Regions from separate parts of the Streptococcus sp. SCPM-O-B-23252 (M501) genome, predicted to be linked through region 1. Evidence: predicted binding sites of a transcription regulator. Region 1 holds the regulator's gene; the other holds the start of a gene.
The links. The regulator HrcA, encoded in region 1, represses chaperone genes, less so after heat shock. The targets are predictions, from matches to a motif close to TTAGCACTCNNNNNNNNNGAGTGCTAA.
Positions count from the first base shown of each region.

Region 2: a site for HrcA is predicted at 3,473-3,499, ahead of groES (co-chaperone GroES). Genes of this name have one in related genera too.

Region 1 is NZ_JBYQGS010000001.1:138,643-145,825, reverse strand. Features, by position in the region: gene gdhA (NADP-specific glutamate dehydrogenase) at 1-567, shown strand, start outside; gene dnaJ (molecular chaperone DnaJ) at 660-1,805, opposite strand; gene AC3E6G_RS00670 (DJ-1/PfpI family protein) at 2,138-2,770, opposite strand; gene dnaK (molecular chaperone DnaK) at 2,969-4,792, opposite strand; gene grpE (nucleotide exchange factor GrpE) at 5,016-5,540, opposite strand; gene hrcA (heat-inducible transcriptional repressor HrcA) at 5,565-6,599, opposite strand; gene AC3E6G_RS00650 (M15 family metallopeptidase) at 6,766-7,183, opposite strand, start outside.
Region 2 is NZ_JBYQGS010000002.1:146,632-153,814, forward strand. Features, by position in the region: gene AC3E6G_RS07075 (ABC transporter permease) at 1-565, opposite strand, end outside; gene groL (chaperonin GroEL) at 1,520-3,142, opposite strand; gene groES (co-chaperone GroES) at 3,166-3,450, opposite strand; gene AC3E6G_RS07090 (hypothetical protein) at 3,578-3,871, opposite strand; gene AC3E6G_RS07095 (PTS system mannose/fructose/sorbose family transporter subunit IID) at 3,974-4,828, opposite strand; gene AC3E6G_RS07100 (PTS mannose/fructose/sorbose/N-acetylgalactosamine transporter subunit IIC) at 4,812-5,654, opposite strand; gene AC3E6G_RS07105 (PTS sugar transporter subunit IIB) at 5,717-6,211, opposite strand; gene AC3E6G_RS07110 (PTS sugar transporter subunit IIA) at 6,229-6,669, opposite strand; gene AC3E6G_RS07115 (ABC transporter substrate-binding protein) at 6,804-7,183, opposite strand, start outside.

The sequences.
Region 1 (7,183 bases):
TCTGTATCTGACTCAAACGGTTACGTGATCGACGAAAACGGCATTGACTTCGACCTTCTTACAGACGTCAAAGAAAAACGTCGTGCTCGTTTGACTGAGTATGCTGCTGAAAAACCAACTGCTACTTACTACGAAGGATCTGTATGGACTTACGCTGGCAACTATGATATCGCTCTTCCATGTGCAACTCAAAACGAGATCAACGGTGAAGCAGCGAAACGCTTGGTTGCTCAAGGGGTAAAAGTAGTTTCTGAAGGAGCTAACATGCCTAGCGACCTTGATGCGATCAAAGTCTACAAAGAAAACGGCATCCTTTATGGACCTGCTAAAGCTGCCAATGCTGGTGGGGTTGCTGTATCTGCTCTTGAAATGAGCCAAAACAGCCTCCGTCTTTCATGGACACGTGAAGAAGTGGATGGACGTTTGAAAGACATCATGACCAACATCTTCAACACTGCTAAAACAACTGCAGAAACCTACGGTCTTGGTAAAGATTACCTTGCGGGTGCCAATATCGCAGCCTTTGAAAATGTCGCAAATGCGATGATTGCCCAAGGTCTTGTTTAATTTGATTCTTTTGCCACACCTCTGAACCCCTGGTTTCGGAGGTGTTTTTCTTGATAAAAAAAGAAGATTGGAAAAACCAAATCTTCTTTTTTTTATAAATCATCCAAGGCATCTTTCATCTTGTCAAAGAAGCCTTTTTTCTTTGGATTCACCTTGATATCACCAGCTTCCGCAAATGCACGAAGGGCTTCTTTTTGCTTGTCATTTAGACCTGTTGGTGTCACCACATTAACAGATACATATTGATCTCCTACAGAGCCACCACGCAAGCTTGGTGCTCCTTTACCACGGAGGCGGAATTTCTTACCGGTCTGAGTTCCTTCAGGAATGACCAAGTCAACATCGCCGTGAACCGTTGGAACATGGACCGTATCCCCAAGAGCAGCCTGAACAACGTTCAAGTTCAATTTATAGTAAATGGTTGATCCATCACGCTCAAATTTATCGCTCGGCTCAACGTTGACTACCACATAGAGATCTCCGTATGGCCCTCCATTAAAGCCAGCTTCTCCTTGACCAGAGAGGCGGATTTGTTGGCCAGTTTCGACCCCAGCAGGGATTTTCACATTGACACTGTGGGCTTGCTTCTCGTGACCAGTCCCATGACAGGTTATACAAGGATCTTTAATTTCTTTACCGCGTCCATGACAGACATCACAGGTGATTTGACGGCGCATCATCCCAAGTGGGGTTTGCGTATCCACATTGATAACCCCAGAACCATGACAGCGTCCACAAGTTACTGGACTTGTTCCTGGCTTAGCACCAGTTCCATCACATGTCCGACAGCTGGCTTCCCGATGGTACTTGACTTCCTTCTCAGTTCCAAAGATGGCTTCTTCAAACTTGAGGTTTACGCGGTACTGAAGATCATCTCCCTGACGTGGAGCATTTGGATTACGACTTGCACCGCCACCTCCAAAGAAGCTTGAGAAAATGTCCTCAAAACCACCAAAGCCAGTGCCATCAAAACCACCGAAGCCACCAGCTCCGCCACCGAAGCCACCAAAACCACCGTTGGCTCCTGCAGCACCGTATTGGTCATAAGCCGCCCGTTTTTGTTCGTCGCTCAAAGTCTCATAAGCTTCTTGAACTTCCTTGTACTTTTCCTCAGCACCAGGCTCCTTGTTGATATCTGGGTGATATTTTTTAGATAATTTCCGATAGGCTTTCTTGATCTCATCTTGAGATGCATTCTTTGAAACGCCCAAACGGTCATAAAATTCAGTATTGTTCATAATTCAAGATACAAAGGGCGTTAAACGGACACAGCCAAAATAGGAGTTTTGACGACGGACGCTCGCGTCCTAGAAAAAACTATCTTTTTGGCACCGTCCGTAGCCCGTGTTCAGTTGCGAACACCTTTGTTCCTTTCTATTGATGTTGTGAATCAAACCACGATTTAGGTCAGGTTCAATTCTTTTCTTTCATATTGAGTAAGAAACTTCAGAGCTCGGGTTCAATTCCCCGAACACTCTTTGTTCCTTTCTTTTATATTGAATTAGAATTTATGGAACCCGTGTTCAGTTGCGAACACCTTTGTTCCTTTCTATAATTTTCATGTACATCTTTAGAGGATGTTTTCTATACTTTGCTTCACTTGATCAAACTCTTGGTCTGATAGAGTAAATATCAAATCCTCTTCAGCACACTCGTTCTTTTCTTTAAAATAGTTGTCCGTATTCTCTGCCAATCCTAAGCTTAGAATCACTTTTCTTGCAAACTCTTGATGGGCAAAACCGATAGCCGTAATGATTTGTTTATCTTGCACAACCACTTTCGGTTGGAAATTCTCACGTGGAAGAAATTCAAAATAATCAAAGAAGTTTTGCCAAATTCCACCTGTAAATTTCGTATCGTTCAGCAAACCTGCTTTCGCTAATAAAAGAGGCGCTGAAGAAATGGATGCAATTAGGATATCTTGCTCACCAAGGTCCCTCAAAAACGAAATCAATTTCTCATCCTGTAGAGCAGGTCCTATGTTTACCATTCCTGGCAAAATCACACAAGAATACTCTTCTATACAGATTTGATCTAGTGTTTTCGTTGGTTGACAGGGCAAGCCATCCTCAGAGACCACTATCGAATAATCTGAAGCGGCATAATCAATCGTAATATCAAAAGACAGAGCTAAAGTACTCGTTAAAGCGGTTATCTCATAAAGAGAAAAATTAGGATAAATGATACAAAGTACTTTTTTCATACGCAACATCCTCTATTTTACCGAAAAACAGAGGCTGGGTTGCAACCTCTGGATTTCTTTTTATCATTTACTAGTTAGGCGTTTAGGCAAGTCGCCATAGCGATTGCCGTAGAATGGCAATCACTTTAGTGATTAGTCATTCTTAACGCCTCGCTCCCAAATTTTCAAGCTCGGGATAAAATAGTCCACTGGACTATTTTATTTCTCCGTAAACTCTCCGTCTACGACGTCATCGCCTGCGTTTCCTGTTGCTTGTGCGCCTTCTGCTCCTGCTTGAGCTTGTTGTGCTGCTGCGGCTTGTTCGTAGAGTTTCACAGCAAGTCCTTGAGCTTTTTCGTTCAAGGCTTCAAGTTTTGCTTTCATTTCGTCCAAGTTGTTATCTTCTTGGGCCTTCTTAAGCTCATCAAGGGCAGCTTGTGCAGCATCACGTTCTGCATCGAAGCCTTTGCCTTCAGTTTCTTTGATTGTCTTTTCAGTCGCAAAGATAGCTTGGTCTACTTCGTTACGAAGGTCAACTTCTTCTTTACGTTTCTTATCTGCTTCAGCGTTAGCTTCTGCATCTTTCATCATGCGGTCGATTTCTTCGTCTGTCAAACCTGAGTTTGATTGGATAACGATTGTTTGTTCTTTTTGAGTTCCAAGATCTTTCGCTTTAACAGATACGATACCGTTTTTATCGATGTCGAATGTTACTTCGATTTGTGGGATACCACGAGGTGCAGCTGGGATATCTGTCAATTGGAAACGTCCAAGAGTCTTGTTATCTGCTGCCATTGGGCGTTCACCTTGAAGAACGTGGATATCAACGGCTGGTTGGTTGTCTGCTGCAGTTGAGAAGACTTGTGATTTAGATGTTGGAATAGTTGTGTTGCGGTCGATGAGTTTTGTGAAGACTCCACCCATTGTTTCGATACCAAGTGACAATGGTGTTACGTCAAGAAGGACAACGTCTTTCACATCACCAGTGATCACACCACCTTGGATCGCAGCACCCATCGCAACTACTTCGTCAGGGTTCACTGATTTGTTTGGTTCTTTACCAGTTTCAGCCTTAACAGCTTCTACAACGGCTGGGATACGAGTTGAACCACCAACAAGGATCACTTCGTCGATTTCTGACAAGCTCAAGCCTGCATCAGAAAGAGCTTGACGAACTGGAACTTTAGTACGTTCTACAAGGTCACGAGTCAAATCGTCAAATTTGGCACGAGTCAAAGTCATTTCCAAGTGAAGAGGCCCAGCTTCACCAGCAGTGATGAATGGCAAGCTGATTTGTGTTGAAGTTACACCAGAAAGGTCTTTCTTCGCTTTTTCAGCTGCATCTTTCAAACGTTGAAGGGCCATCTTGTCTGTTGACAAGTCAATGCCGTTTTCTTTCTTGAATTCTGCAACCAAGTGGTCGATGATTTTTTGGTCAAAGTCGTCACCACCGAGTTTGTTATCCCCTGCAGTTGCCAATACATCAAAGACACCGTCGCCTAATTCAAGGATAGATACGTCAAATGTACCACCACCAAGGTCGAATACTAAGATTTTTTCTTCTTTATCTGTCTTGTCCAAACCGTAAGCAAGGGCTGCTGCAGTTGGTTCGTTGACGATACGTTCTACTTCAAGACCAGCGATTTTACCAGCGTCTTTAGTTGCTTGACGTTGAGCATCGTTAAAGTAAGCTGGAACTGTAATAACAGCCTTCGTTACTTTTTCACCAAGGTATTCTTCAGCGTAACCTTTCAAGTATTGAAGGATCATTGCTGAGATTTCTTGTGGAGTGTATTCTTTCCCGTTAGCAGAAACCTTTTCAGAAGTCCCCATCTTAGATTTGATAGAGATGACTGTATCTGGGTTTGTCACTGCTTGACGTTTTGCAGCGTCACCAACGATGATTTCACCGTTTTTGAATGACACTACAGATGGAGTTGTGCGATTTCCTTCTGGGTTCGCGATGATTTTTGATTCAGTTCCTTCAAGAACTGCTACTGCTGAGTTTGTTGTACCTAAGTCAATACCGATAATTTTAGACATATGTTTTTCTCCTTAAATTTATCTTCTTTTTTCTTTTTGATATTTTCCTTGCAAGCCTCCGGCTTGTGTTTTATCTTTCTTTCATAGTTTAGTGTCGTTTCGGACAAGGTAGCCTAGTTGAACACGCCCTAAGCTCTGGGTAAAAAAGATAGATTTCCTTGTGTTCATCGAACACTTCGTCAATCTCCTATTTTTACTGTGAGCTTTTTACGGGCTTTGTATCCTAGTTGTAGACAACTACCATAGCCGGTCTTAGGATGCGGTCATGGAGTTTGTAGCCTTTTTGGAAGACTTGTGCGATAGTGTCTGCTGGATGTTCGTCATCAGCTGGGACTGTTTGAATAGCCATATGATAGTTATGGTCAAATTCTCCGTCCGCTGCGATTTCTTCAATCCCTTCTTCTTTCAGGGCGTGAATCAAGCTTTCTTGTACCATTTCCAAGCCCTTCTTCACATCATCTGTCAATCCTTCGACGGCAAGGGCACGTTCGAGGTTGTCCAGTGATGGTAAGATCGCTTTTGCCAAATCTTGGCTACGGTATTTTTGTAATTGTTGACGTTCTTCATTGGCACGGCGCTGAATGTTTTGCATCTCTGCATGAGCACGAAGGTATTTGTTTTCAAATTCCTCGGCACGCGCTTGTGCTTCTTCTAACTCAGAAGGTTGGTTGCTTTCCTCAACAACTTCTTCAGTTGTCTCGGCAACTTCCTCTTCTTTCACGTCTTCTTTTTTGATATCTTCTGTCAAGGCATACACCCCTTTCATTTGGTCTTAATTTACTTCATAATGGTTGCTGTTGAGGTAACGGTAATAATCCGTCAACTTCATGACCAGTACTCGGCCGATAACATTGACCAGGCTTATCACACGCCTGTAGTCCATCTCTACGGGACCAATCACATGCATGAGGGCCATCCCACGATAAGGAACTAAGAACTTGTGACTAATGACCGTCACATTTTTTAAGGCCTTCTCTTGGGATTCCGCAACCAGGATCTGGGTCATTTGGTCTTCCGGCATTCCTCCTCGTAACTCCAAGGCTACGTGTTGGGGATTATCTAAGAACTTATAGGTCTGAAGATCGGCATAACTCAAAGATGAAACCTTTCCTTCTACAAAGACCAGTTCTTGAAACAGTTGCGAGAAGACGTAATCGAATAGATCCACGACATTGTCTGTCGTCTTGAAATAGCGCTGTACAATCTGTGGAATCTCCGTCCGTAAGCGGTAGTGGATATCCAAGACCGTATTTCCAATGAAGCGTTCTTGAACCAGCTGATGGAAGATTTCCAAGTCACTGGTTAAGAAATTCTTTGGAATAGCAAACTGTACGGTGACAGGCTTTGATTCATCCAAGGTCAGAACTGCTAAGGCATCATGGTTGGATAATGGAACAATCTCAAAACCCGTCAAGCGCTGCCGTGTCGGCTCCACATCCTGAATCACTGCGGTGTAGCCCGTCATCTGGGCTAGTAACTTGGCCGTAGCATCCAAGATATCGTCTAACTTAAAGGCTTCGAAATCAAAGGCCTTCACCACCTGGTAGACATCTTGTTCATCAATCAACTCTAGATCGAGCGAGTTCTGAACGAAATATTGGAAACCAGCTCGACTAGGCATGCGGCCACTCGAAGTATGGGCTTTCTCTAGCAACCCTTGCTTTTCGAGAGCAGCCATGTCGTTTCGGATGGTCGCACTACTGGATTGAATGACATCTTGTAGTGCTTTTGAACCGACCGGTTCGTGGGTCTTGGTAAAGATATCAACGACAAGATTTAAAATCTCATTTTGACGTTCTGTAACCATGACCTCACCTCTCTTTCATTTTTAGCACTCTAAACACTCAAGTGCTAAACCATGATTCTATTATACACCCTCTCAAAAGAAAGTCAAGAAAAAAATCCAAAAAATTAGCACTCTTTTTTAAAGAGTGCTAAAAATCATTCTTAAGACCGATACTAGGCCAAAAAAACTATAAACCTGCTTCTTTCAGCTTTTGAATATATTCTTCTAAGACCAGTTGGTGCTTGACCATATACTGGGCATTTTCTACACCGACGTAGCGGAAGTGCCAGTTTTCATAGTCCACACCCGTGATCGCATTTTTCCCTTCTGGATAACGGAGAACAAACCCATATTGTGGCGCCAAGGCAATAATTTGTTGCACTACCTCTTCGGATAGCCCATTTGGGGCACTCATATCAATCGCAAGGCCTGTCTGGTGCTCACTAGCCCCTGGGACCTGTACTTGTGTTTGTGCTTGACGTTCTGCCTCTTCATGAGGAAGCCCAGTAGCTTCTAATTGAGCTATCCGCTCATTAAAAAGTTCTGTTTGCTCCTCTACACTTCGATAACCGGAAATCAAGGACTCCTCAGGAGCAATGGCCCTT
Region 2 (7,183 bases), on a different contig from region 1:
AGGTTTGCTCTTTGGCAGGAGTCTCTCCCATCTGAAAGCTGGATAAAGTCAAGGAATCTCCGACCTTTAGCTTGTTCTTCTTAGCCAACTCTTCGTGGATCAAGATCTGGCCGCGAGCCTGATCGGATAAGTGCTTGCCTTGCACCAGTTGGAAACTACCACTGCGGAAATCCAGGTGCTGGTCTGTCTTCTGGGTGAAAACAGCGCCTAGCGCTTGCTTGGCTTCCTGCCCCAAATCGTCCCGCTCTACCGACTGCTGTCCCGTCACCGCTTCTTTACCAAGAATGCGAACGGGACTTTCATATTGAGGAACCATGGCTCCCACCCCAGCTAGTCGCTGCACCTTTTCAGCCTCCTTCAGCGCAAAGGGAGTATTCCCCTGCTTACTGGTCAGGGCAAAACTGGTCCCAGCCGACTGTTTGATATGGTCCTCCAGCCTTCCTCCTACTTGCATCAGTGAAAAACAGAAATATAAGCAAGAGAGGATCAAGAGGAGAATCAGAAAGAGAACCAGATTCCTCGTTCTTTTTCGAGTAATATAGGCAATTGCCTGTTGTAAGAGCATGAACTCACCCTCCATTTCAAAGCCCACAGCAATACAAAATGGGCGCTTTCATCATTTGTTATAGTTATTATAGAAAAGAAATGTGAAATGTTTATGAAATAGAAAAAAACTCCCCCAGAAAAATCTGGAAGAGCCTTAGCAAGGGGTGGATGAAAAAGTTTAATATGAAAAAGGTCGATAAAAATTAAGAATCAAAAAGTTTTAATTTATTCGATCAAGTTTTTGTCTTTAGACATGTATGTGGGAAGTATTCCCCCCTTGCTCTAGTGTAGAACATTTATCTACTTCCTATATTTTAACGCATCTTTGTTACAAAATAAAGGAATTTGTATTGCATTTTTGTTCCAAATATCGAACAGGCAGGTTACTTCAAAATACCAACTATCTATCCACCAGCTTCAAAGGTTATTCTTCCCTTAACATCACTATATGTAAACAAAAATCCGCACCTCAAATAACTGCTCTGATCCTCATCGGATTGATCTTAGTTTCTTCAAGAAAGGAAACCGAACTGTAGAAAAAACAGGCTTCAGCCAAATTTATTTCACAAACTTTCGTAATATATATAAATATGCATCCTTCTGCCACAAAGAAAAGATTAGAATAATCAGTTCATCCAATGATTGATTGAGGATTGGAGACTTGCCAACCTCTTTGAGCTAGTAAGATGATTAGGCACTTTAGTACCAATCTTTTACACAGGTTACGACGCGAAAAAGGGAGGAACGATACTTTCCTCCCTTTGAGCTAGTAAGACGTTTAGCCAAACCGCCTGATAGCGGTTGGCGTCAAATGATTAGAGGCATAGTCTCAATCAAACACACAGATTACGACAGAAAATAAAGAAGGCCGATAATGCCTTCTTTGTTTTCTTAGTAAGATGATTAGGTAGACCGCGACATAGCGGCTACCGTCCAATGATTCGGTGCTTTAGCACCAATCATTGGTATCAGATTACATCATCCCACCCATCATGCTTGGATCCATAGCTGGTGCTGCTGGAGCTGGTTCTGGTTTGTTGGCTACCACTGCTTCGGTCGTCAAGATAAGGCTCGCTACGGAAGCCGCATTTTGAAGGGCTGAACGGCTCACCTTCACTGGGTCGATAATTCCTGCTTCAATCATGTTGACCCATTCACCTGTTGCAGCATTGAAGCCTGTTCCGACTTCTGCATGTTTCAAGCGATCGATAACGATTGATCCTTCATAGCCTGCATTGTGAGCGATTTGACGTACAGGCTCTTCCAAGGCGCGAAGCACAATGTTGCGTCCTGTCGCTTCGTCCCCTTCCAATTCAAGGGTTGCAACTGCAGAAATAACATTGGCAAGGGCCGTACCACCACCGGCAACAATTCCTTCTTCAACCGCTGCGCGTGTCGCATTGAGGGCGTCTTCGATACGGAGTTTCATTTCTTTCAACTCTGTTTCGGTTGCAGCTCCGACCTTGATGACTGCAACGCCACCAGACAATTTTGCCAAGCGTTCTTGGAGTTTTTCACGGTCAAATTCTGAAGTTGTGGTTTCGATTTGTGATTTGATCACAGCCACACGGTTAGCGATAGCTTCAGGATTTCCTGCACCTTCTACAATGACTGTGCTATCTTTGTCCACTGTCACCTTACTTGCTTGACCGAGCGCCTCGATGGTCGCATCTTTCAACTCAAGACCAAGATCTTCTGTGATAACAGTACCACCTGTCAAGATCGCGATGTCTTCTAGCATAGCTTTGCGACGGTCTCCAAATCCTGGTGCCTTAACAGCTACGACATTGAAAGTTCCACGAATCTTGTTCAAGACAAGCGTTGGGAGGGCTTCTCCATCCACATCATCCGCAATGATCAAGAGTGGACGGTTGCTTTGAAGGATACTTTCAAGCAATGGCAAGATTTCCTGGATGTTTGATACCTTCTTGTCGGTGATCAAGATATAAGGATTTTCAAGGTCTGCCACCATTTTTTCATTATCAGTGACCATGTATTGAGAGAGGTAACCACGGTCAAACTGCATTCCTTCAACGACTTCTAACTCGGTTTCCATTCCACGAGATTCTTCAATCGTGATCACCCCATCGTTACCCACTTTTTCCATGGCTTCTGAGATGTATTCACCGACTTTTTCAGAGCGAGAAGAGACAGCTGCAACCTGGGCGATAGCCTCTTTATTGGCAACTGGAATGGCATTGTTTTTCAAGGCTTCAACAGCAGTCGCAACCGCTGCTTCAATCCCTCGACGGATACCAATTGGATTCGCACCCGCTGTAACGTTCTTGATCCCTTCACGGACGATAGCTTGGGTCAAGACAGTCGCAGTGGTTGTTCCGTCTCCAGCGATATCGTTGGTCTTAGAAGCAACTTCTGATACCAATTTGGCACCCATATTTTCGAAGTGGTCTTCCAATTCGATTTCCTTAGCGATAGTCACCCCATCATTGGTGATCAAGGGTGACCCAAATGATTTTTCAAGAACCACATTGCGCCCTTTAGGTCCTAAGGTCACCTTAACGGTATCTGCTAGGATATCCACCCCACGGACCATGGCTGCACGAGCATCTGATGAAAATTTAATTTCTTTTGACATACATCTTTCTCCTTTCTGATTCTTTAGGCTTCAACAATGGCAAGAATACTTGCAGTCCCAACAATCGTGTACTTCTCATCGCCGTCTTTCACTTCAACGCCTGCATGATTTTCCACCAAGACCGTATCACCGACTTTGACACTTGGTGCTACCAACTCGCCACTGAGGGTCCGAACTCCCTCACCTACAGCGATAACTTCTGCTGTTTTAGTTTCAGCTTGACTTGCTCCTGCGATGACAAAGCCACCGACTGTTTGTTCTTTTTCTTCTACTTTCAAGACCACTCGGTCTCCTAATGGTTTTAACATGTCATTCCTCCGTTCTTGTATTTTAGCACTCTTCAGCAACGAGTGCTAACTCATGTTTCTATTGTATCACTTGGTCAAAAATAGTCAAGAAAAAAACACCTCAATCTCTTCGAAGTGTTTTCGATTTCTAGCCAACCAAATTTAGTTTTTGTTGGTAAGCTTGGATGACTTTTTGTAAGTTGGCTCGACCACGATACATCCCATACCCCACTAGCAACATCCCTGCTATTCCAATCAGGGCAATCAAGCTACCTAAGATCAAAAATAGGAGGGAAGTCTTGTGAAAGAAATAAATCAGCAGTCCACCAATACTGGCCATGAGAAAGAGCACACTAAACCAGCGACCCAAGTTTTCCAACATATGGCGTTGGTAGCGAATTTCCGTCTCATACCCTTTTATTAATTCTTGTCTGGTGTGCATAGATGCCTCCTTCAATAAAAATTGAGAATGAAGTATTCGTAAAGGAGGTCACGTACTTCATTCTCAATGCTCCGGTTGCAATAAACTGTTTCCAGTTTTCTCTTAGTATTTGAGACCTGGGTCAAAGATTCCAAGAGCTACCCCAGCTAAGGCGATGATGACTAAGAGAAGCATGACCTTGTTTGGTGAGACTTTCTTCTTCGCCATGAGCCACCAGCAAAGCGTGATAAAGGCAGCAGTCAAGAGACCTGGATAGACGCCATCAATCTTTTCTTGGATTTTAAGGAAGGCTTCTCCATCAGCATTTTTGAATTCGAGGGCTGTTGTAACAGAGACCCAAGTCGCTGCTACGGCACCGATGACCATACCACCGACCACACTAATTGCTTTACGAAGGGCTTGTCCTTTTGGTCCTACAAGGAATTCAACAGCCTTGTCCCCTAAGTGATAGCCTTTGAAGAAGGCGAAACGCATGCCTAAGTAGACCAAGAGGTTCCAAACGACGATATAGAAGAGAGCTCCTGCAATGTTTCCGCCTTTAGAAAGACCAAGGGCAATCCCGAGAAGTACAGGAATTAAGGTCCCAACAACCAAGGAGTCCCCAATCCCAGCGATTGGACCCATCAAACCAGCACGCATCCCGTTGATGGTTTCGCCATCTACTGCTTCTCCATTGGCACGCGCTTCTTCCAAACCAGCTGTGATCCCTACAACCAATGATCCCAATTGTGGTTCCGTGTTGAAGAAGGCTGTATAGGTTTGCATGGCTTCTTTTTGTTCTTCTTTGGAATCATACATTTCTTCCACGATTGGAAGCATTGAAGTCAAATACCCAAAGGTTTGCATGTGTTCTTGAGAAAAACAAGTCAAGTGACCATAATACCAATGATGGAATGCTTTGGTTAGCGTTTTCTTTGAAATTTTCTTTTTATCAGCCATCTTAGATATCCTCCTCATCATCGTCAAAGTCATTTACTCCAGCAGGGACGACTTTCATTGTTTTAATCACTTCAAGTTCATAGTAGATCACTGCAAAGATCAATGAAACTACCGCACTCGCTACCAAGTTCAAGCCAAGAGATTTTGCCAAGGTAAATCCAACAAAGAATGGAATGAAGTCTCTCACTTCGGTAACGATTTGCTTCAAGAGGATGGCAATACCAACACATGGAAGAAGGGCACCGACTGTAAAGAGGGCTTTCATCCAGTAACCATCCATTGGAAGGTATTGTTTCATCAAATCCACCATGTTTTCACCGTATTTGGTGATAATCATAGTTGGAAGGAAGGAGAAGAGGAAGTGAGAAATCCATGGGTAAACCCAGTCCACTGCGTAGAGTTTTTTGAAGTTTCCTTCTTCAACGGCTTTCCAACCGATGTGTTGCCAAAGCAAGTTCATGGTTGCAGTACCGTAGAAAAGAACGGTGCCGATAGTCCCAACGGCTGCACCGATTGGGGCTGCTGCCGCTGCAATTGCTGCCTCACCAGTAATATTGTTGGCATGAACAAATAAGATGGAAAGAGGAATTCCGATATAAGAAATAGCCCGTACATCGGCAGATACAGTTCCACCAGGAGTAACCAAGGCGATATATACGACCTGAAGGGCTACCCCGACCATGATACCGGTTGTCACATCTCCAAGGATTAACCCTGAGATCAATCCACCGACCAGAGGACGACCAAGTGTATAGTTCCCGATACTGGAACCACCCATACCAGGCATTGAAGACAAGCTGGCGAAAATACCAAGCAAGATTGCTTGAATCCATGAAATTGTCATAACAAACGCTCCTTTTGTTTGTAAGTATAGTTTAGTGACGAAGAGCTAGGATACTCCCCTCCCTAGAATCCGAATTTTGATTTGAAATCATCCCAGTAACCGATGGATACATCTGGTAGCAACTGGAATTTCACCTTGTAGCCTGCAGCCTGAATGGCTTCGATGGCTTCTGCTTCTTCCTGGGTGATGGATTGGTTGTTCCCCAATTTCACAGCACCCGGACGGTCATTTGCAGGACCGACAATGATTTCTTTGACATCCCCTGGTACAAACCCTTGGTCGACCAAAATTTCTTTCATATCGATGGGGTTCTTGGTAATCAAGAAATAGCGAGTTTCTGATTCCGTTACTTTTGCAGATTTTTCTTTGAAAGCTTCCTTGGTCCAAACAAAGGTTTTCTTATCTGAAGCCCCTTTATAGGCTTGGATCAAGACCTTATTAGAAGCCGCTGCGTCGTTGACGGCGATCAAGCCATCACAAGGCTTTTCTTTAGCCCATCGAGTTACTGTTTGACCGTGGATCATACGGTCGTCAATTCGTACAAATGATACTACCATTTTCTAACCTCCCTTAGTTAAATATCATCATCTTCTTCATCGTCACCCTCTACCGGGGCAAGGGCAAATTCTTGCAAGGCAGTGGAAGCTTCGGATAAAATCACTTGGGCTAGATCAGCCCCCTCCATCATGTCCTTCATCACAACAGCTGTCAGAGCCATGGTCAAGTTCATTCCACCTAAGATCAAGGCTGAACCCAGCTTTCCTTGCTCCTCTAGCACCGTTGCCGCTGTTGTCAAAGGACTGCCACCTACAATGTCCGCTAGAACTAAGACAGAATCCTCATCTGTCAAAGGGGAAAGCGCCTGACGAAAATCATGCGCAAAATCATCTACCGATTTGCCTTCTTTCAATCCGACCGCAATCACTTGATCGATCTTATCCCCAGCAAACATAGCCAGCGAACTTTTCAGACCTTCTGCCAGTCCACCGTGACTGACCAATACCAGATACTTCATCCTTTCGCCTCCTTTATGATGACCTTATTGTATTGCTTTTGAAAGCGTTTTACTATTGTCATTTGTCACAAAGAAAAGTTGACATCTGTCAATAAAAAAATGACATCTGTCACTTGACAGATGCCTAGTTGCTCTTAACGAATTTTCTCCCGAAGCATTTCCTCAATAATCTTTTGAATTTGAGGCAATTGATTATCAATATCCTTCGCTTTTAGGGCATTATGAATCAAATAATCCAACCGATCCCAGATATCAGTTGGCAGGTTGCCAGGAGTGCTTAGGACAGCTTTTTTCATAATCTGGTCTAGGGTCTGATTCGTCAGGGAATCAACCCCGAAATCATCCGCTTTAAGAAGGTCCCGACTCTTTGAACTATTGACGACAGAAGGGAGGACAGAGGTCCCCTGCGACTGCCGAAAGAGTTCCTGCTGGACCTGCTGGTCCTGGGTCAAAAATTCCATGAATTCCTTAGCCTCCTTGCTCGCACTAGCCCGCGAAGACAGAGCAAACAGGG